DNA from 2 places in the Rhodococcus sp. NPDC047139 genome. Region 1 is predicted to be linked to the other one. Evidence: riboswitches for the same ligand, from Rfam matches in the RefSeq annotation. Region 1 holds a riboswitch; the other holds the start of a gene.
What was found. A riboswitch is a leader RNA that binds a small molecule or an ion and turns the genes downstream of it on or off. The one in region 1 is predicted to bind cyclic di-AMP.
Positions count from the first base shown of each region.

Region 1 (10,500 bases):
GGCACCGCGCTCACCTGCTCCTCGACAACCGTGCCCCGCGGGGCAACCCGTTTACTATGCAAAACAACGCGCCCCGACTCGGCCGAGCGGGACGCGTGAACACATCACAGTGTACCCGCAGGGGGCGGGCGATCCCTCCCATCGTCTCCCGTCCCGGACGTCACGGTCCGACTCCCGGACGACTACCGTGGTCACGTGGGTACTTCATCTTCGGATTCGTCTGCAGCCCCGCGTAACGGCCTGTTGAAGGCCGCCGTCGTGTGCTTCGTCGTCGGCGTGGTGGCCGTGCTCGCCATCTTCCTGACGCCGGTGGTCACCGACGGCAAGCCCGGACTCGTGCTGTATCTGCTGACGCTCGCGTGGCCACTGGGCTTCGCACTCGCCATCGCATTCGCATTGCGCTCGGGCCGGCGCGCACGGAACGGAGACAGGACATGAGGATTCTGCTCAACATCATCTGGCTGGTCTTCGGTGGTTTGTGGCTCGCGCTCGGCTACTTCCTGGCCGGCGTGATCTGCTGCATCCTCATCATCACCATCCCCTTCGGGATCGCGTCGTTCCGGATCGGTGTCTACGCGTTGTGGCCGTTCGGGAAGACGACGGTCGACAAGCCGACGGCCGGTACCGCGTCGTTGATCGGTAATGTGATCTGGATTCTGATCGCCGGTATCTGGCTGGCCATCGGTCACATCACCACTGCGGTCGCGATGGCCCTGACGATCATCGGTATCCCACTCGCGATCGCGAACCTGAAGATGATCCCCATCTCGCTCATGCCCCTCGGAAAGGACATCGTCTCCGTGGATGCCCGCCCGAGTTACATGTGATCTTGATCACATAACGGTCGGGTAACGGCGGAGTCTCGAAACCGGTTTTCGACCCGCCGAACCCGACTACCTGCGAATTCCCCACCGAGGTCGGGCCGAATGTCACGCGCGGCCCGGGGCATCGGTGCGTTATCAATTGGTGACACTTCGCCCCCTGACCCGTTACCGTCATCTCCGGTCGAACCGCCTGGCTCGACCGGTCCTGAACCGCCGCGCCAAATTCCTGTCCCGCGGTTCCGGAAGTCCCGACGAACGATCCAGGGGACAGGAAACGGGGGACCCACCGGTCTCCCAGGAACCGCTCGGTCCACAACCGGACGGTGTCCAGGAGGCCCGGGCCGACGCAACCGCGACGGCCCTAGGGGTGAAGTCGTAGCACTCCCACGGAGTAACGCGACCGGGCGACCTCTTCAGCCCGAACCCGACAGCTGACCTCGTAGGTGCGTACGGAGAGGAACACGGAACCGACATGAGCGGACGCCATCGCAAGCCCACCAATACCGGTCGCACAGTCGCGAAGTTCGCGCTGACCGGCGCAGTCCTCGGCGTCACGGGTGTCGCGTTCAGCGGCACTGCCGCTGCCGCCCCCGACTCCGACTGGGACCGCCTTGCACAGTGCGAGTCCGGCGGTAACTGGGCGATCAACACCGGCAACGGCTACCAGGGCGGACTGCAGTTCTCGCCGAGCACCTGGAACGCCTACGGCGGTCAGGAATACGCTGCCACCGCCAACCAGGCCAGCCGCGAGCAGCAGATCGCCGTCGCCGAGCGCGTCCTCGCCGGCCAGGGCTGGGGTGCCTGGCCTTCGTGCTCGTCGAGCCTCGGACTGTCGAGTGCACCCACCCAGCGCTCCGTCGACGCGACTCCCAGCGCTCCTGCCGAGACGCCGGCCCCGCTCACCAGCAACCCGGTTCCTCAGCTCCCCGAGGTTCCCGAGCTCCCCGCCGAGGCCCAGAGCATCCTGGCCGGCTTCGAGCAGGGTGTCACTGCGCTCCAGGACGCAGGCGTCGAACTCGACCCGAGCATCCTCGACGCCGTGCGCGCCGTGCTGCCGCAGTAAGACCCGACACGCAGTAAGACCCGACATCACACGAGGGCCTCGCACCGAATCCGGTGCGAGGCCCTCGTGCATGTTGCCGACCGAACGAGCTCATCACACGTACGCGCGACGCCCGGTCCCTTCACCGAGGGACCGGGCGTCGCGGGTACTGCTGACTCGCTGGTCTTCGACTAGCGGTTGATCACCGTCTTCGGGTGCGTGTAAGGCAGGTCCGCGACCGGCAACGGGAACACGGTGTCCTCACCGTAGGGCGAGAGCGGACCGGATCGCGTGGACGACAGCTCGGTGACAGCATGCTCACCGTCGGCCAGCTCGGGCCATCCGTGATCCACGTAGTGCTTTTTCGAAGAGGTAGCCATGCGCTCATTTTGGCAGGTGAGTTCGGGGCTTGCTACCGCAGGTCTCTAATCTGGGGAGGATGTCACCGACCACGCCCATTCCCGACACCACCTCGGACTCCCTCGCCAGTTGGCTGGCAGGTCGTCGTGACACGGAGCTCGCCGCTGCACTGCGTGCCCGACCCGACCTCGTTGTGCCGCCACCTGCGAGTATGAGTGTGCTCGCCGGCAGGGCACAGCAACGCGCCTCGGTGTTCCGTGCAGCCGACGAACTCGACACGGCTGCGTTCGGGATCATCGAGGTGCTGGCGCGCCTCGGTGCCGTCGAGTCCCCCGTTTCCCGTGCCACCGTGCTCGGCGAGGTGTCGGGCCGGATCAGCGCGAGGAATCTCGACCGCATCCTGTCCACGCTGCGTTCACTGCTGCTCGTGTGGGGGCCCATCGACGAGTTGCGCCTCGTCGCCGCCGCTGTGGACGCCGTCCCCTGGCGGGTCGGACGCGGTAGCGACATCACCGTGCCCGCCCGGCACGAACTCGACGACATACTCGCGACTCTTCCGCCCGAGCAGCGCAGTATCCTCGACACCCTGTCCCGCACCTCCCCCGTCGGTCGTACGCGTGACGCCGCGCCCGGGACCCCCGCCGAGCGGCCCGTACAGAAGCTGCTCTCCGCCGGATTGCTGATCCGCCTCGACGACGAGACCGTCGAACTGCCGCACCGGGTGGGGCAGGCGCTGCGTGACGATGCCCCCTTCGACCCCGCAGCGCTCACGGCTCCGCGCGCACCGAAAGCGACCCGGTCGACGGCCGACGTCAACGCGACCGCAGCCGGAGCCGCGCTCGAACTGCTGCGGCACTGCGAAGACGTTCTCGACACGCTCGGCGCGCAACCCGCCCCCGTCCTCAAGGCCGGTGGTCTCGGCGTCCGCGAGATGCATCGCATCGGCAAGGCCGTGGGTCTGGACGACGTGGAGACTGCCTTGATCGTCGAGGTTCTCGCGGGCGCCGGACTCGTCGCGCGGGGGCTTCCCGATCCACCCACACCCGGGGACGACGATCACTGGGCACCGACCACCGCCGCCGACGCGTGGCTGGCGTCCTCCCCCGCCCACCGCTGGGCGGTGCTCGCCGGTGCCTGGCTCGACCTGCAGCGCCGGCCCTGGCTGATCGGCCGTCGCGATCAGAACGACAAGCCGGTCGCGGCCCTCTCCGACGAGGTGAAATCGCCCGTTGCTGTCCGCGACCGGCGACTGCTCCTCGACGTCCTCTCCGACGTGCCGGCGGACGGGGCGGACGTCACGGACCTCCGCGCCGCCGCCGCGTGGCGCCGCCCGCGCTGGGCAGGACGTTTCGACACGACGAGTGTCGTCGAGACGGTACGGGAGGCCACGACACTCGGTCTCGTCGCACACGGCATGCTCGCGTCACCGGGCAAAGCCCTGCTGCACGGCGGTGACGCCGAAGCGGAGATGGCAGCGGCACTGCCCGAACCCGTCGATTACGTACTCGTCCAAGCCGACCTCACAATCGTCGCCCCGGGGCCTCTGGTCCCCGAACTCGCCGAGCGGATCTCGCTCGTGGCGGACATCGAATCGGCCGGCGCCGCGACCGTCTACCGGATCGGCGACAGCAGTATCCGGCGAGCACTCGACGCCGGTCTCGGCGCGAACGACCTGCACAGCCTGTTCGCCGATCATTCGCGCACACCGGTACCGCAGTCGCTCACCTATCTGATCGACGACGTGGCCCGGCGCCACGGCCGCCTGCGTGCGGGTGTCGCGATGTCCTTCGTGCGCGCCGACGATCCCGCCCTGCTCACCGAGGTGCTGTCCGCCCCGGTCGCAGCAACCCTCGCCCTGCGTGCCGTCGCCCCGACCGTGGCGATATCGCAGGCGCCCCTGGCCGAAGTGCTCACCGAACTCCGTGCGGCAGGCTTCGCTCCGGCCGGAGAGGACGCCTCCGGAACGATCGTGGATCTGCGCCCGCGCGGTGCCCGCGTCACAGTGCCGCGTGCGCGAGCACGCTACGCCGGACCCAGTGCCCCGAGCGAGGAGCAGCTTCACGTGCTGGTGCGCACGCTGCGTGCCGGTGACCGCGCGGAGACGGCCACACCCACCGCCTCTGCGCGCGGTGACGGCAGCAGGTCGGGCGGTGCGGCCACCCTCGCGCTGCTGCAACTCGCCGTACACGGCAAGCGCAGTGTGACCCTCGGCTACGTCGATGCGCAGGGGGTGGCGACGCGCCGGATCGTCGACCCGGTGTCGGTGGGCGGCGGGCAGGTGCAGGCGTTCGATCCGGCGACCGGCTCGGTACGCAGCTTCGTGTTGCACCGCGTCACCTCGGTGGCACTGGTCGACTGACAGCGAGGACGCGGCGATCAGTCGAGGCGCGGAAGGTCACGCACGAGGGTGAACGGTGACGCTGCCGCGCGGGAGGCAGGCGTTCCGGCGAAGGTGAGGCCGAGCAGCGTTCGCTCGTCGGCCGGCCGGAACTCGTCGCGGACCCAGCGCCACGGTACCGGCGCGTCCGCTCCGTACGACACGACGATCGCGGGGCGGCCGTCGAGCCATGACGGTGCGATCGCCACACGCATGGGCAACACCTCACGCAGCACGCCGGGGGCGTCTTCGCGAAGGTTCACCGCGCTCCCGTCGCCGCTGAACCGCTTGCCGTACCAGCGGGGCATCCCGCCGAGCGCAATGGCGCGCGGAGCAGCGACCCGCAGGAGGGCAGGCCCGACGAAGACGGCCCGGTAGGTGCCGGCCGCGGGGAGCGCCTCGGCGTGCAACTCCCGGAATCGCTCCCGCAGTCCGCGCACCGATCGCGGCAGCGTGTTCGGGGCACTCTCGCCCGGTGTCGTCATGACTCCTCCGATGTGGTTGTGTCCTCGATGTTCTCGGACGCACGACGATGCTCGGTACAGTGCGATGCGAGTCGTCCGCTCGTCGTGGTGATGGTAGGAGACGGATCTGCGCCGGTGGCGCGAGAGGGCTCGAGTCTGGAGAATGGGAAAGTTCTGCTCTCTACCCACAGGAGGCACTCGTGGCCGACGGACCGCTCATCGTCCAGTCCGACAAGACCGTACTCCTCGAGGTCGACCACGAGGGCGCCGACGCGGCCCGGCAGGCGATCGCACCGTTCGCCGAACTCGAACGAGCACCCGAACACATCCACACCTACCGGGTCACGCCGCTGGCACTGTGGAACGCCCGTGCTGCCGGTCACGACGCCGAGCAGGTCGTCGACGCACTGGTCTCACATTCTCGATTCGCCGTCCCGCAGGCGCTGCTCGTCGACATCGTCGACACCATGAGCCGCTACGGGCGGCTCCAGCTGGTCAAGAACCCCGCGCACGGCCTGACGCTGGTCGGTCTCGACCGGGCGGTGCTCGCCGAGGTTCTCCGGAACAAGAAGATCGCGCCGATGCTCGGCGCCAAGATCGACGACGACACCGTGATCGTGCACCCGAGCGAGCGCGGACGCATCAAGCAGATGCTGCTGAAGATCGGCTGGCCCGCGGAGGACCTCGCGGGTTACGTCGACGGCGAGGCCCATCCCATCTCCTTGGACTTCGAGACGAACCCCTGGCATCTGCGCGACTACCAGGAAATGGCGGCCGACTCGTTCTGGGCCGGTGGCTCGGGTGTCGTGGTGTTGCCGTGCGGGGCAGGCAAGACCATGGTCGGTGCCGCCGCGATGGCGAAGGCCGGAGCTACGACGCTGATCCTGGTGACGAACACCGTCGCGGGACGCCAGTGGAAACGCGAGCTGATCGCCCGCACCTCCCTCACCGAGGACGAGATCGGCGAGTACTCGGGTGAGAAGAAGGAGATCCGCCCGGTCACCATCGCCACCTACCAGGTGATCACCCGCAAGTCGAAGGGCGAGTACCGCAACCTCGAGCTGTTCGACTCCCGCGACTGGGGGCTGATGATCTACGACGAGGTACATCTGCTGCCGGCGCCGGTCTTCCGCATGACCGCCGATCTCCAGTCGCGTCGCCGCCTCGGCCTCACCGCGACGCTCGTGCGCGAGGACGGACGCGAAGGCGACGTCTTCTCGCTCATCGGCCCGAAGCGGTTCGACGCGCCGTGGAAGGACATCGAAGCCCAGGGCTGGATCGCCCCGGCCGACTGCGTGGAGGTCCGTGTCACCCTCACCGACGCCGAACGCATGGCGTACGCGGTGGCCGAGCCCGAGGAGCGGTACAAGCTCTGCTCGACCGCACGCACCAAGATCCCGGTGGTGAAATCCATCCTCGAGCAGCACCGGGACGCCCCGACACTCATCATCGGCGCCTACATCGATCAGCTCGACGAACTCGGTGAAGCGCTCGACGCACCGGTCATCAAGGGTTCGACGAAGACGAAGGAACGCGAGGCGCTGTTCGACCGGTTCCGCGCAGGCGAGTTGAAGGTGCTCGTCGTATCGAAGGTGGCGAATTTCTCCATCGACCTGCCGGAGGCGTCGGTCGCGATCCAGGTGTCGGGGACCTTCGGGTCCCGGCAGGAGGAGGCCCAGCGGCTCGGGCGGCTGTTGCGCCCCAAGCACGACGGTGGACAGGCCCACTTCTACTCCGTGGTCTCGCGCGACACCCTGGACGCGGAGTATGCCGCGCACCGCCAGCGGTTCCTCGCCGAGCAGGGCTACGCATACCGAATCACCGACGCCGACGATCTCCTGGGACCGCAGATCGGCTGACTACCCGCCGGAGCTCGTTCGGCCCTCCCATAAGCTGGTGGGGTGCGCCGCTTCGAGTTCCCCGTCGACCTTTCCCATGCCAAAGCCGTGAATCAGACCCTCGCGGATGTACGTCGTCTGCGTTGGTCGGGAATCTTCGTCGCTCTGGTCTGCGCCGCGGGTGCGGTGGGGCTGTTCCTTGTCGGTGCCGGCTGGTCGTACATCGTCGCCGCGGTGCTGGCGGTGGCAGCTGTGGCATCGGCATGGGTGGCCCTGTGGGCACCGCACAAGGTCGGGACCATCGAGCAGCTCTATCACGACAGCCCGCTCGTCCCGGCTGTCGTCGCAGCGAAGCGCGCTCGCGGGTTGACGCTGCTCGCCCTGGTGGACATCGCGAAGCCCGAGACATCGAGCCGGCACTTCGCCCTCGTCACCCGCAACGTGGAGGCGGTGCCCGGCCACCGCATCGCGATCGGCGAGCGGGTGCCCTGTGTGGCGGTTCTCTCGGACCGCACGACCCGCAACACCTCGGGTATGTGGCAGATGGTGGGCCCGATGCCGATCGCGTGGGGCACTCGCGACCAGAAGGTCATCGCCGATGCCGTCGCGCGCATTCCCGACGTCGAGTGGCGTGTCCTGAAGGACAAGCTGAAGATGGTGGACGAGGTCGACGCGACCGACGAGCGTCGCCTCGAACTGTCGAGCAAGGAACTTCCACCGGAACTGCGGTGACATGGAACTGCGTACGCTGACCGACAACGCGGTGGTGCTCTCGCCTCCCCGGTCGGACGACGTCGACGCCATCACCGAGGCATGCCGGGATCCGCTCATCTCCCGATGGACCACCATGCCCTCTCCCTACACCCGGACGGACGCTCTGCGCTTCGTCGAGGACACCGTTCCGGCCAAGTGGTCCAACCGCTTTCCCGATTGGGCCGTGCGAACATCCGAGGACGGAGTGCTGTGCGGCATGGTCGGATTCGCCCCGCGCGAGAGCGACGATCCGGAGGTCGGCTACTGGATCTCACCGACAGCGCGGCGCCGGGGTCTCGCGACCGCCGCAGTGCGATTGGCATGCGGGTTCGCCTTCGCCCCCGACGGGATGAACCTCCGGAGGGTCGGCTGGCGCGCCTTCGTCGGCAATCTCGCATCCGCGGCCGTCGCACGAGGGGTCGGATTCCGCTACGAGGGCCTCGTCCGCAACGGCCTCGTCCAGCGCGGAGTTCCACGGGACGTGTGGGTCGCCGGGTTGTCCGCCGACGACCCACCCGGACCGGCCGACGCCTGGCCGATCCGCACGTCACGCGAGGTGCGGTAGCACTTCCTTCTCGAGGAGTTCGAGGCCCGAGGTGTCGTAGGCGGCCTCGGGAACGTAGAAGATCGCGTACTCGAGTCCCTGCTTCTTCAGCGCGGTGAGGTTGTCGACGATCTGTTCGGGCGTGCCCACGGCCGGCATTCCCCGGAACGCATCGAGCGCCCCGTCCGCCTTCTCCGCGCCGACGATCGGTTCGAGACGTGCCCGCAACGACTCGAGCCGCTCCTGCACCTCGGCTTCGGTCCGCCCGATGGCCACGTTGTAATTGGCCGAGCGCACGATGGCGTCGAAGTCCGTACCGACCTCGGCGCAGTGCGCACGGAGAATGTCGGACTTGCGTGCGAACCCTTCGGGTGTGCCGTCGAAGTTGGTGTACTGCGCGTACTTCGCGGCGATCTTCAAGGTCACCTTCTCGCCGCCCCCGGCGATCCACAGCGGAATACCGCCCTCCTGCAGCGGTAGCGGACGGACGATGGCGCCGTCGACGGTGTACTCCCGTCCGGCAAGAGTCGCGGAACCGGTGGTCCACGCCTGCCGGAAGATCTCGACCCCTTCCTCGAGGCGCCGCAGGCGCTCACCCGCGGACGGGAAACCGTAACCGTATGCGCGCCATTCGTGTTCGTACCAGCCGCCGCCGATACCCATCTCGATGCGTCCACCGGAGATGATGTCGGTGGTCGCCGCGACCTTCGCGAGGTAGGCGGGATTGCGGTAACCCATGGCCGTGCACATCTGGCCGATCCGCACGCGCTCGGTGACGGCCGCGAAGGCGGACACGAGGGTCCATGCCTCGTGGGTCGCTTCGTCAGTGGGTTCTGGGACGGTGTGGAAGTGGTCGTACACCCAGATCGATTCCCACGGCCCGCCGTCGGCGCGCACCGCGAGGTCGCGCATCACCCGCCACTGATCGGAGGGATCGATGCCGACAAGATCCAGTCGCCAGCCCTGGGGAACGAACAGTCCGAAACGCATACAGCTCCTCCGCTGGAAGGTACGGGCGTGATGACATTCATCCCGCCTCCTCCTTACAGTGTGCGGTGCGTTTGCCCGGAAGTCCGGGCGAGTCGCGGAGCCTGGACTTCCGTGGACCAGGTCGGACCCTGATCGGCGCTCATCGGCAGCTTCGCGGCCACGACCACCGGCCGGGGCCGCCGCCCCTCGCTCGTTACGATCGCCGTCAGCGACGGAAGAGCGAGAACAGACTTCGACGCTCGGCGCGGGCCGGCTCAGAGTCCTCACTGCAGGTGCAGCGGTCGGCGGCAGGCACGGAACGCATGACGGCGTCGACATGCTGTCCGCAACCACCCCAACCGGTCTTTCCGCATTTCGGGCAGGTGACGGGGTAACACATGGATTCCTCCTGGATAAGAAGTTCGCTACTGCCCCGGAGGGTCAGGAGCGGGAGGTTGCGCGTCGTTCGGCAACCCGGGTCTCGAAGTCCACCATCGCGAGGTTCTTCGTCGTCATCGTTTCCGCTCCTTCCTCGGGTGCTGAACGATCAGGCGGGGACGTGTGATTCGGCCCACGCGTTGTAACCGCCGAGCAGATCGGTGACGTTCTCGAAGCCCTGAGCCCGTAGCAGGGAGGCCGCCACGCTCGAACGCCATCCACCTGCGCAGTGCACCACGATCGGCTTGTCGGCAGGCACCTGATCCAGTCGGGTCCGCAACTGTGCCAACGGGATCGGAACCGCGCCCGGGATCGTGCCGAACTCGCGTTCGCCGGGATTGCGGATGTCGACGAGAGTGACCGCGTCGTCTGCGAGCAGGTGGTCGAGTTCCTCGACGGTCGTCCTCGTTGCGGTCTCGACGAGATCGGCCAGCTCCGCGGGGAAGACCCCATCAGGGCCGACGTTCAGATAACCTGCTGCGCCGTCGGATCCGATCCGGGCCAGGCGCACCGCGGCTTCCTGCTCCTCGCCGGGGTAAGTGATGAGAACGATCTTCTCCCCGACCTCGGCGACCATGCCACCGGTCTCCGCGAACCGGCCGTCGAATCCGACATTGACCGAACCACGCAGGTGGCCGGCAGCGAAATCGTCGACACTGCGCGCATCGAGAACCCTTGTACCGGCGACAAGTTCGGCTTTAACATCTTCCGGGCTCAGCTCCGGAATCGTGTGGTCCTGCACCAGAAGCGGATGCATCCGCTTGTTCATGGCCGCGTCGACCGAGAAGTACGACGGAGCAGCCGGCTGCCCTTCGGTCACGAGGGCGACGAACTCGTCCTCGCTCATCGGCTGCACGGCCGGGTTGGTGGCACGCTGCTCGCCGATGGTGG
Region 1 covers NZ_JBEYUH010000002.1:99,918-110,417, forward strand. The annotation lists gene ABZ789_RS02595 (cold-shock protein) at 1-5, opposite strand, end outside; gene ABZ789_RS02600 (hypothetical protein) at 196-438, shown strand; gene ABZ789_RS02605 (YccF domain-containing protein) at 435-827, shown strand; cyclic di-AMP (ydaO/yuaA leader) riboswitch at 1,061-1,286, shown strand; gene ABZ789_RS02610 (resuscitation-promoting factor Rpf1 domain-containing protein) at 1,297-1,887, shown strand; gene ABZ789_RS02615 (hypothetical protein) at 2,058-2,246, opposite strand; gene ABZ789_RS02620 (helicase-associated domain-containing protein) at 2,306-4,585, shown strand; gene ABZ789_RS02625 (hypothetical protein) at 4,603-5,088, opposite strand; gene ABZ789_RS02630 (DNA repair helicase XPB) at 5,268-6,926, shown strand; gene ABZ789_RS02635 (DUF3239 domain-containing protein) at 6,969-7,637, shown strand; gene ABZ789_RS02640 (GNAT family N-acetyltransferase) at 7,639-8,223, shown strand; gene ABZ789_RS02645 (LLM class F420-dependent oxidoreductase) at 8,206-9,192, opposite strand; gene ABZ789_RS02650 (MBL fold metallo-hydrolase) at 9,719-10,500, opposite strand, start outside.

Region 2 (10,500 bases), on a different contig from region 1:
GGCGTTGTGTGCGTCGTAGGGCGACCAGCGCAGCCGCGAGCCGGTCGCGCAGGCGGGCGGCGTTCTCGAACAGCTGGTCGCGCACCAGTGCGGCAAGGCGATCGTGCACCGCGTCGACGGCGTCGTGGGCGGTCCCGCGGACGACCGCGCACACGCGCTCGACCTGTGCCGCGTACGCGGAGGCGTCCTGGATGCCGAAGGGTGCCGCCGCACAGCCTCCGACGGCCGTGGGGAGGCAGCGGTCGCCGTGGTGGGCCGTACGGCCGATCTTGCGTGTACACGTCCGCAGCCCGCACATCTCCGCAAGAAGCGCCGCGACGTCGGCGGCGTCGGCGCGCACCGAGAACGGGCCGATCGCGTCGGGGCGGGGAGTGCGGCTCACGGCGAGACGTGGGAACGGCTCGTCGGTGAGGACGATCCACCAGCCGCGCATCGGATATTTCGACCTGCGGTTGTAGGGAGGTGTGTGGGCCGCGATCAGCCGGAGTTCACGCACGCCCGCCTCGAGTCCGTGGGCGCACTCGACGTGGTCGATGCGGGTGGTGAGGGCGACCATCTCACGTAGCCGCGGTCGCGTCTCGGAGCCGGTGAAATAGGTCCGGACGCGTCGGTGCAGATCGACGGCGGTGCCGACGTAGAGCACCTCGTCGGAGGGACCCCGAAACATGTACACGCCGGGTTTGCGGGGAAGGTGCGCTGCGAGTGCGCGTTTGGCACGTTGTTCGGCGGTGACCACCGGGAGGTAGTCGCGTAGCTCGGTGAGGCTGTGTACGCCTTGATTGCCGACTCGCTCGATGAGGGCGTGCAGGACGTCCACCGTGGCACGCGCATCGTCGAGGGCGCGGTGGGTAGGCGTGGTCGAGACGCGGAACAGTTCCGCGAGTGCGGCGAGCTTGACCGACGGTGCCTCGTCCCGTCCGAGTACGCGACGGGCGAGTTTGACGGTGCACAGCACCTGGAAACGTGGCCACGCCAGTTCGCACCGTGCGGCGGCGGCCTTGAGGAATCCGACGTCGAAACCCGCGTTGTGCGCGACGAGCACTGCCCCGGAGGCGAACTCGAGGAAGGCGGGTAGCACCTCCTCTATCTTCGGCGCGGCGTAGACCATCGCGGTGGTGATTCCGGTGAGCTGAACGATGTACGGGGGGATGGGGCGGCCCGGATCGACGAGAGTTGCGAACTCGCCGAGCACCTCACCACCGCGGATCTTCACCGCGCCGATCTCGGTGATGGCGTCCTCGGCTGCTCTTCCACCCGTGGTCTCGAGGTCGACGACGACGAAGGTGGTGTCGCGAAGGGGAGTGTCGAGCTCGTCGAAACCGAGTTGTACGCCGAGGGCGGAGGGTAGCGGCGAGGTCATGCGGCAGAGCCTAGAAAGCTGCACCGACAGCCCTTTCGGCGGCTCCGAACGGTCGGTGGAGAGGAGGATCACACCCCGTTTTTCAGGTCGCGCCGAGGGGTACCGGGGGTGCGAAAACAGACCGATCGGCCTCCGGTGCGCAATCGGGCGAACCGGATCGTTCCGTTCCGAACGGCATCACAGGACGCTACCGCTCTCACCTGGGGACTTCGTGCCGAATACGGGCGAATCGGGCGGCGTCCGCTGCCGTGGCCACCGCGCCGGCGTGCTGATGGGACCGCCCTGTTACCGCGCCGTTATCGGACTGTTGCACAGGCGGGAATCCAGCTGGGCGAATCGGCCCGAACGGGCGAACTGGGCCCTCGACCGGTCGACTTCATCGATGCCGTTTCGTAATCTTTTTGTGACCAAGCGGAGAGTTTTCCGGTCCACTCCCGGGCTGGAGCCGCGCGGTTACCGCCTAATCATTCCTTTCCGACTTCGGGGAGGGTGAGCCGGGGACCCACGTAGTTCTTGGGGTGAATCCCCTCCGCCCGTCGTGGCGAGGGGTAGGGCTGATCTTCCGGCCCGAACCCGTCAGCTAACTCGGTCGGCGGGTGAACGGAAGAAACGGAGAACATCCCCTCGTGGTCTCGAACAACAGCAAGCGCACCGCCCGCCGCGCCCTCGTCGCCGGTGCCATTGCTCTCGGAGCAGTCACCCTCTCGGCCGGCCCGGCGATGGCCGAGCCGATCAACATCCCGGGTGTCGGAACCTTCGACCTTCCTGCCGGTGTGACCGTGCCCCCGGAGGTCGCCCAGCTTCTCCCGCCGGCCCCCGAGAACGTCCCCACGACTCCGGTCGCTTCCTTCGCTGCTCCTTACAGTTCCGTCGGGCAGCGCGCTGCCGACGCCGCGCAGTCGAAGATCGGCGCTCCCTACGTCTACGGTGCCGCCGGACCGAACTCCTTCGACTGCTCCGGCCTCGTCCAGTGGGCCTTCAAGCAGGCCGGGCTCGACGTGCCGCGGACCAGCTACGAGCAGGCGTCCGCCGGTACTCCGGTCGACATCAATGCTCTGGCGCCCGGTGACGTCGTTTCCTTCTACGGTGGCAGCCATACCGGCATCTACATCGGTGGTGGCAACATCGTGCACGCGTCGACCTCGAGCCAGCCGGTCAAGATTGCGCCGCTGAACTCGATGCCCGTCGACGGCGCCCGTCGCTTCTGATCCGACCGCGCATCTGCGGTGAGGGTGGGTCCGGCACATGCCGGACCCACCCTTTCCGCCTTCTTTGAGCACAAACGGCGTCATTGCGCAGGGATACCCGCGAGTAGACACAAACCTATGCGGTTCCGTAACCTGATCGAGACCTTCGGGAAAGGATGCGAGCCCACGTGGTTTCCGACAGGACGAAGCAACTCGTTCGAATGCGGGCCGAGCGACATATCGGCCGACCGGCCGCGGTCGTCGTACTCGTGCTGATGATTCTCGGTTTCACCGTTTCGCCTGTCACGGCGCAACCGCCGGGGGACACTCCCACCGCTCGTCTCGAACATCTCGCCGACCTCTCGCGCCGGAGCGAGCAGGCAACCGAGGCGCTGCACAACGCGGGCGTGGATCTCGAAGCGAAGATCGCAGCCCGGCACGACGCAGAAGCACGCGCCGCCCAAGCCGACGAGGCTCTCCGTGTCGCGCGCGCGGACATCGCCCGCTTCAAGCCGACCGTCGACAAGCTCGCCCTGGCCAATTACCGCGGTGCGCGCACGAACCGGCTCTTCGCGGTCATGGTGAGCGACTCGCCCCAGCAGATGCTCGACCAGATGGTGCTGCTCGACGTCCTCGGCGCGCAGACCTCCCGCGAGGTCGAAGGTTTCCGGGCGGCCACCGCCGCTGCGGCCGAAGCGGCCGTGGCCGCGCAGCACGCCGCCGAGGAGGCACGTGCCGCCTCCGAACGGGCCCAGGTCCTCCGCGACGAACTCCAGCAGCGACAGGCCGAGCTCGAACAGCAGATCGAGGGCGTGCTCGATGCCTTCGAGGCACTGAGCGACGAGGAGAAGGCCGAACTCGCCGGCACCCCCTTCCCGCCGGGCCTCGACGCCGAGAAGATCATGCAGCACCTCGTTCCCGGCAGCAACGGCGCCGCGGTTCGTGCCGCGATGTCCCGCATCGGATCGCCGTACGTCTGGGGGGCGACCGGACCCGGCCAGTTCGACTGTTCGGGACTCATGGTGTGGGCCTACAAGCAGGTCGGTAAGACCCTGCCGCGTTCGAGCCAGGCCCAGGCACAAGGGGGAATTCCGGTCTCCCGCGCAAATCTGCAGCCGGGCGATCTCGTGATCTTCTACGACGACGCCTCCCACGTCGGCATGTACGTGGGCGACGGCAACATGGTGCACGCCTCGACCTTCGGCGTACCCGTGAAGGTCCAGTCGATCGACCGCTTTCCCTTCCACAGCGCTCGGCGGTACTGATCGGGCATTCCGGGACCGCCGCTGCCGAGGTCGCGCCGAGAGGACCCGGCGCGTCGACCTAGACTGACGCGGTGCCCGCGCGTTCGTCTTCCTCCGCCGGTACCCGTCGATGGGAGCGGCTCGGCCTCGCGGGGCTGGTGCTCGCCCTCGCCACGGCAGGGTTTCTGCTGGTCGTCGATCCGGCGGGGACCGGCGGCGTCGATACACAGGTACGCGCCGACCTGCAGATGGTGTTGGACGAGTGGGCCGACGCAGTCCGGACCGGAGACTCGGAGGCCCTCGGGACGCTGATCGACGATTCGTCGCCGGCGCTCCTCGAGGCCGAACGACAGCGGCTTGCCGCGCTCTCCTCGGTTCCCCTCGCCGATTTCGGTTACGAACTCGTACCCGAACCTGCGCTTCCGCTGTCCGGCGAGGCCGTCACTCGGTTCGGTGCCGACGAGGTACGGGCTCACCGGGTGCTCCTCAGGTACGCGGTCGACGGCATCGACGACGTTCCTACCCGCCGGCCGGTGACGATACTGTTCGTCCACCGCCCGCAGGGGTGGCGGATCGCCGACGATGCGCCGGTCCTCGCGGGTGCGGAAAGTGTGACCTGGCGAGGTCCGTGGGACCACGGACCGCTCCACGTCGCCGCGGTGCAGACCGAGGGCGGGCGGTCACTCGTGATCGGGCACCCGGACAACGCAACGTTCGTGGACCGGACGGCACGCGAGTTGCCCTCCGCCGTCGAGTCCGTCGACGAACTGTGGGGCGGCGACTGGCCGCGGCGTGCTCTGATCCTCGTGACCTCGACGCGAGAGGAGTTCACGCACCTCGTGGGCCCGCGACACGACGGCGACGACATCGCGGCAGTTGCAGTCTCCGACGATGTGGACCACGAACGCCGGATCGCCACCGGGCGTCGCATCGTCTTCAATCCGGCAGCAAGCGACCGGCTCGACGACACGACCCTGGCCGTGGTGCTCGCGCACGAGATGGTGCACGTCGCCGCGCGCGCCGACACCGTCGACGGTTCTCCCATGTGGATGCTCGAGGGTTTCGCAGACTACGTCGGTCATCGCACCGCCGCAGGCGATCCCGAGACCAGGGGAAGGACGGACGTGTGGCGGGTCGCGCCGACGCTGTCCGGGCAGGTCGCCTCGGCGGGAGCGCCGGACTCGCTACCGGCGGACGACGACTTCACCGGTGAGCGGTCTGCGCTCGCCTACGAGACGGCCTGGTCGATCGCCGCGTTCACTGCGGACGAGTTCGGGCACGACCGGCTCGTCGCGCTCTACCGTGCACTCGCCACGGGTCCCGTCCCGAGCGCCCGGCTCGACGCGGTGCTCACCGAGTTCCTCGGCGTCGATACCGCCGGTTTCGTGGACCGATGGGGAAGATGGCTGGACGAGCGCGTCCGCGACACCCGTTGACCGACCGCGGTCTCGCAGCTTCTACGGTGGACGCATGGCGCGGACCCTCCTGGTGACCAACGACTTTCCTCCCCGTCCCGGGGGCATCCAGTCCTATCTGCAAGCATTCGCGAATCAGCTGCCCGCCGACGACCTGCTCGTCTACGCGCCGCGCTGGCGTGGCGACAGCCACGTGAAGTTCGACGCACGGGCACCCTACGAGGTCGTTCGCCATCCCACGACGTTGATGCTTCCGACCCCGGACGTGGCGCGACGAGCTGCCCGGCTGCTCGTCGAACACGACTGCGACACCGTCTGGTTCGGGGCCGCCGCCCCCTTGGCGCTGCTGGCGCCGGTGATGCGCCGCGCCGGAGCACAGCGCATCGTGGCCAGCACGCACGGCCACGAGGTCGGGTGGTCGATGCTGCCCGGCGGACGGCAGGCATTGAGGCAGATCGGCGACCACACCGACACCGTCACCTACGTCAGTCGCTACACCCGCGGTCGGTTCGCCTCCGCGTTCGGCCCCGAGGCCGGCCTCGAACACCTGCCGTCCGGCGTCGACCCCGAGGTCTTCCGCCCGGATGCCGGAGCGCGTGCCGAATTACGTGCGCGCTACGGGCTCGGCGACCGCCCCACCGTGTTGTGCCTGTCGCGCCTCGTGCCGCGCAAGGGTCAGGACGTGCTCATCCGCGCGCTGCCGGAGATCCGGCAGCGCATCGACGGGGCCGTACTCGTCGTGGTCGGCGGCGGACCTTACGAGGCGCGACTGCGGGAGCTGGCGCGCCGGACCGGCGTGGAGCAGCACGTCGTGTTCACCGGTACGGTGCCGGCTGCCGAACTCGCCGCGCACCACACCATCGCCGACGTGTTCGCGATGCCGTGCCGCACCCGTGGCGGCGGTCTCGACGTCGAGGGACTCGGCATCGTCTACCTCGAAGCGTCCGCCACCGGCGTGCCGGTGGTGGCCGGACGCTCGGGGGGTGCCCCGGAAACGGTGCAGGACGGCCGGACGGGGTTCGTCGTCGACGGCAGGTCGGTGACAGCTGTTGCCACCGCGGTGTCCGGTGTCCTGGCCGATCCGGATCGTGCCGCCGCGATGGGCGCCGCAGGCCGGGAATGGGTTTCCGACGCCTGGCGGTGGGACGTTCTGGGTGCGAGATTGCGTGGCTATCTCGACGCCGCAACGCCGCCGACGGGGAGCATGGCGCCGTCGGCGGGGTGACCGGACAGCGCCGGCAGACGATATGTGAAGCTGTCCTGCGTGAGCAGCATCCAGGTGGCCGATCAGACCTTCGTAGCCGCGCCCCCCGAGCGCATCGCCGACGAGATCGCGGCGCCCGACAGGTGGCGTGCATGGTGGCCGGATCTCGCACTGACCGTGCGTGAGGACCGTGCAGAGAAGGGCATCCGGTGGACGGTGTCCGGCCCGCTCGAGGGAACGATGGAAGTGTGGATCGAGCCGGTCCTGGACGGCGGGGTGATCCACTACTTCCTGCACTGCGAACCGGTGGGTGTCGCGCCCGAGCGGGTCGCCGGTCTCGACCTCGCCGGAATGAACCGGACGCGGCGTGTCCAGGGAAAAGCGATGACCTTCGAGGTCAAGCAGCGTCTCGAGGCCGGTCGTCCGGCCGGTGAGCCACCACGTCCCTGACAGCCGACTCCCGATACCGTTGTTCCTGCGGTGTGTGATAGACCGTCGGAACGGGACGCACCGGGTGCACGCGAGGGACCGAGAAAGGGAGCCTTCACCACATGGCCGAGAAGACGAAGAGGTCGATCACCATCGACGCGCCGGCCGAGCGTGTCATGGCGGTCATCGCAGATTTCGATGCCTACCCCACGTGGGTGTCGGCGGCGAAGACCGTGGAGGTCGTGGAACTCCGCTCCGATGGACGGGCCGAGCGTGTGCGCTTCGTCCTCGACGCGGGCATCGTCAAGGACACCTACGTCCTGCGGTACAAGTGGGCACCCGACAACCGCGCGGTGAGCTGGGAACTCGAGAGCGGCGAGATCCAGAAGGCCCAGTCCGGCTCGTACATGCTGACCGAGACTCCGGACGGCGGCACGGTCGTCGACTACCAGCTGACGGTCGATCTCACGATCCCGATGATCGGACTGTTCAAGCGCAAGGCGGAGAAGGTCATCACCGACACCGCCCTCAAGGAACTCAAGAAGCAGGTCGAGGGCTGAACGGCAGCAACGACCCGGCCGCCGTGCGATGGTTCCTCGGCAAGGGCGGTGCCGGGAAGACCACGCTGGCTGCGGCCGATGCGCTCAGGACCGCCCGCGCCGGAGAATCCGTGCTCGTCGTATCCATCGACCAGGCACATTCCCTCGGCGACGTTCTCGACCTGCCCCCGGCCCGGAACCGGGCCACGGCCGGTGAGTCCGGTATCGGAACCGTCGAGGAGAACCTCGACATGGTGGAGATCGACTCGCTGCAGTTGCTGCGTTCGCGTTATGCCGTACTCGCATCGATGGCGGCGCTTGCCGGGGCACACGACCACGCCGACAGGTTCGACCTGCCGGAGCCCGACGAACTCACCGGACTGCCGGGAGTCCAGGAACTCCTGGTGCTCTCGGAGGTAGCGCGGCTCGCGGGCACCGGCCGGTGGACCCGCATCATCGTCGATGCCCCGGCTTCGGCCGACGCGTTGCGCACCCTCACCGCGCCCCGCACGGTGGCGGACTATCTCGCACGGATCTGGCCGCAGCACAGCCGGGTCGCAGCAGCGACGGGGCCGGATCCCCGGACACACGTGCTCGTCGCCCTGTTCGACCGGTTGCAGTCCGGCATCGTCGAGGTGCGCGACCTGCTCGACGACCGCCGTCGCAGCGCGGCTGTGCTCGTGGCGACCCCGGACCGCGCCGGTCGCGCCGAGCTCCGCAGAGTGCGGTCGTGGCTCGCCCTCGCGGGCATCGGTGTCGAAGCGGTCGTGATCAACGGGGTCGTCCCTGCGGTGAGTGGCACGGGTGCGGCAGCCCGGCTGCTCGCGGACCAGCGCGCCGCGCAGCAGGCGATCGTCGACGACATCGAATCGAGCGTTACCGACGTCCCCGTGATCGTGTGCGAGCGACGCGCTGCCGAACCGGTAGGGTTGGCAGCTCTGGGGGAGATCGCCGAGGACCTCCACCGGGACGAACCCCTTCCCTCTGGGAGCGGCGATGATCCGGTCCGGGTGCAGCACGAGTCGGGAGCAGGAGTGGACGCGGTGTACGCGATGCGCATGTACCTACCACTCGACGATGCTGCGTCGCTGACGCTCGGCAGGATCGGTGACGATCTGCTCGTCGGCGCCGACGGTATGCGGCGCCGGGTGCGCCTCGCTTCGGGGCTGCGCCGATGCACCGTTTCGGCGGCAGAGTTCGACGGAACCGACCTGGTGGTGCGATTCGTGCCGGATCCGGCGGTGTGGCCGCAGTGAGGGATGATCACGACGCTCTGCTGTCCGAGCTGCTTCTGCTCGCCGACGTGGTGCTCGACCGGGTGGAAGACGCGGTCCAGCAATTCGTCGCTGCGCCCGGCGGTGCCGCGGCGCACTCTTCCGGTGAGAACGAATCCGATCGCGGCGGGGCTGTGGCCGCGAACGGCTGCGCGTGGTGTCCACTCTGTGCCGCAGCTGCGCTGGTGCGTGGTGAGAACCACGAACTGATCACCCGGTTGGCGACGAAGCTGGCTGCGCTGATCGCGCTCCTGCGCGAGTTCCTCTCGCAGTATCTGCCCTCCGCCCGGGACGGCGGCGACCCGCCGGAGCCGTCGCCGGACCCGCCTGCCCGTCAGCGCCCGGCCTTCGTGCCGATCTCCGTCGACGTCCGCACATGACCCTGGGCCACGGGTACGACGCGATGCTCACGGTCGGCATCGATGTCGGTGGCACGAGTATCCGCGCAGCGGCCGTCGACCGGAACGGGTCGGTCGTCGACAGCGTCCGCACGCAGACACCCTCGTCCGCCGTCGCCCTCGAGAACGCCCTGCACCGGCTCGTCGATCACCTCCGGGAACGCAACGAGGTCGCGGCGGTGGGGTTGGCGGTGGCGGGTTTTCTCACCGAGGATCGCACCACTGTCCGGTTCGCGCCTCATCTGCCCTGGTCGGAGGCATCTGTTGCGGAGACGATGACCTCGCGCCTGGGTCTGCAGGTCGTTCTCGAACACGATGCCGATGCGGCGGCCTGGGCCGAGTACCGATTCGGCGCAGCTTCGGGCAGCAGGGTCGCGGTGATGGTGGCACTGGGCACCGGGATCGGCGCCGCTCTGCTTCTCGACGGCCGCATCTATCGGGGTGCGTACGGCGTCGCGCCCGAACTGGGCCACCTGCAAGTCGTGCCCGATGGGCGGCCCTGCGCGTGCGGGAAGCGTGGTTGCTGGGAAAGATACTGCAGCGGAACAGGTCTGGTGGATACGACCGTCGAGATGCTCGCGGCTGCGCCCGGTCGATCCGTTCTCGCCGGTGAGATCGCCTCGGACCCGGGATCGCTGACGGGTCGGCGGATCGCGGGCGCGGCCCACGACGGCGATCCCGTCGCGCTCGCGGCCTTCGAGGACTTCGCTCGGAGGCTAGGGCTGGGCCTCGCGCTCGTCGCCGACGTCTACGACCCAGAACTGGTCGTCATCGGGGGAGGGGTTTCCGGCTCGGCGCCGCTGTTCCTCGACGCAGCGCGCGAGCACTACGCGGCAATGACCACCGGCACCGGGCATCGGCCCCTCGCCCGTGTGCGGGTGGCGCAACTCGGTGATGCTGCCGGACTGGTCGGTGCCGCGGACCTGGCACGCGCTACTGTGCTCGGCACACACTGATCCGAGGGGCGTGAGATTATCGTCACGTCGACATCGAAATCGTGGGGTCGGGCACGGTCGGGATGTGCACGCGACAGGTGCGTCGTCGTAGAGTCGATCGGCGGACGGTGCGCACCGACCCGCACGGGGGGATGATGGGACTTCGGGAAGGATGCCATGTGGTACTGGCTGTTCAAATACGTCCTTCTGGGGCCGTTGCTGTGGCTCATGGGCCGTCCGAAGTTCGAAGGCGGGGAGAACATCCCGACGCACGGACCGGCAATCCTGGCGAGTAACCACCGCGCCGTTCTCGACTCGTTCTATCTTCCGCTGCTCGTGCGCAGGCGGATCACCTTCCTTGCCAAGAGCGAGTACTTCACGGGCACGGGACCCAAGGGCGCCTTCCAGCGCTGGTTCTTCTCGTCGGTGGGGCAGGTGCCCATCGATCGGACCGGTGCCGACGCCGCGCAGGACGCGCTCAACGCCGGTGTCCGGGTGCTGGGTCAGGGCAAGTT
Region 2 covers NZ_JBEYUH010000008.1:194,013-204,512, reverse strand. The annotation lists gene ABZ789_RS13195 (DEDD exonuclease domain-containing protein) at 1-1,360, opposite strand, end outside; cyclic di-AMP (ydaO/yuaA leader) riboswitch at 1,808-1,971, shown strand; gene ABZ789_RS13190 (NlpC/P60 family protein) at 1,987-2,568, shown strand; gene ABZ789_RS13185 (C40 family peptidase) at 2,769-3,812, shown strand; gene ABZ789_RS13180 (hypothetical protein) at 3,884-5,227, shown strand; gene ABZ789_RS13175 (glycosyltransferase family 4 protein) at 5,262-6,431, shown strand; gene ABZ789_RS13170 (polyketide cyclase / dehydrase and lipid transport) at 6,471-6,860, shown strand; gene ABZ789_RS13165 (SRPBCC family protein) at 6,962-7,399, shown strand; gene ABZ789_RS13160 (ArsA-related P-loop ATPase) at 7,423-8,634, shown strand; gene ABZ789_RS13155 (hypothetical protein) at 8,631-9,032, shown strand; gene ABZ789_RS13150 (ROK family protein) at 9,029-10,006, shown strand; gene ABZ789_RS13145 (lysophospholipid acyltransferase family protein) at 10,163-10,500, shown strand, end outside.
Region 2: linked by a shared signal. The riboswitch ahead of ABZ789_RS13190 (NlpC/P60 family protein) and the one ahead of ABZ789_RS02610 (resuscitation-promoting factor Rpf1 domain-containing protein) in region 1 are both predicted to bind cyclic di-AMP.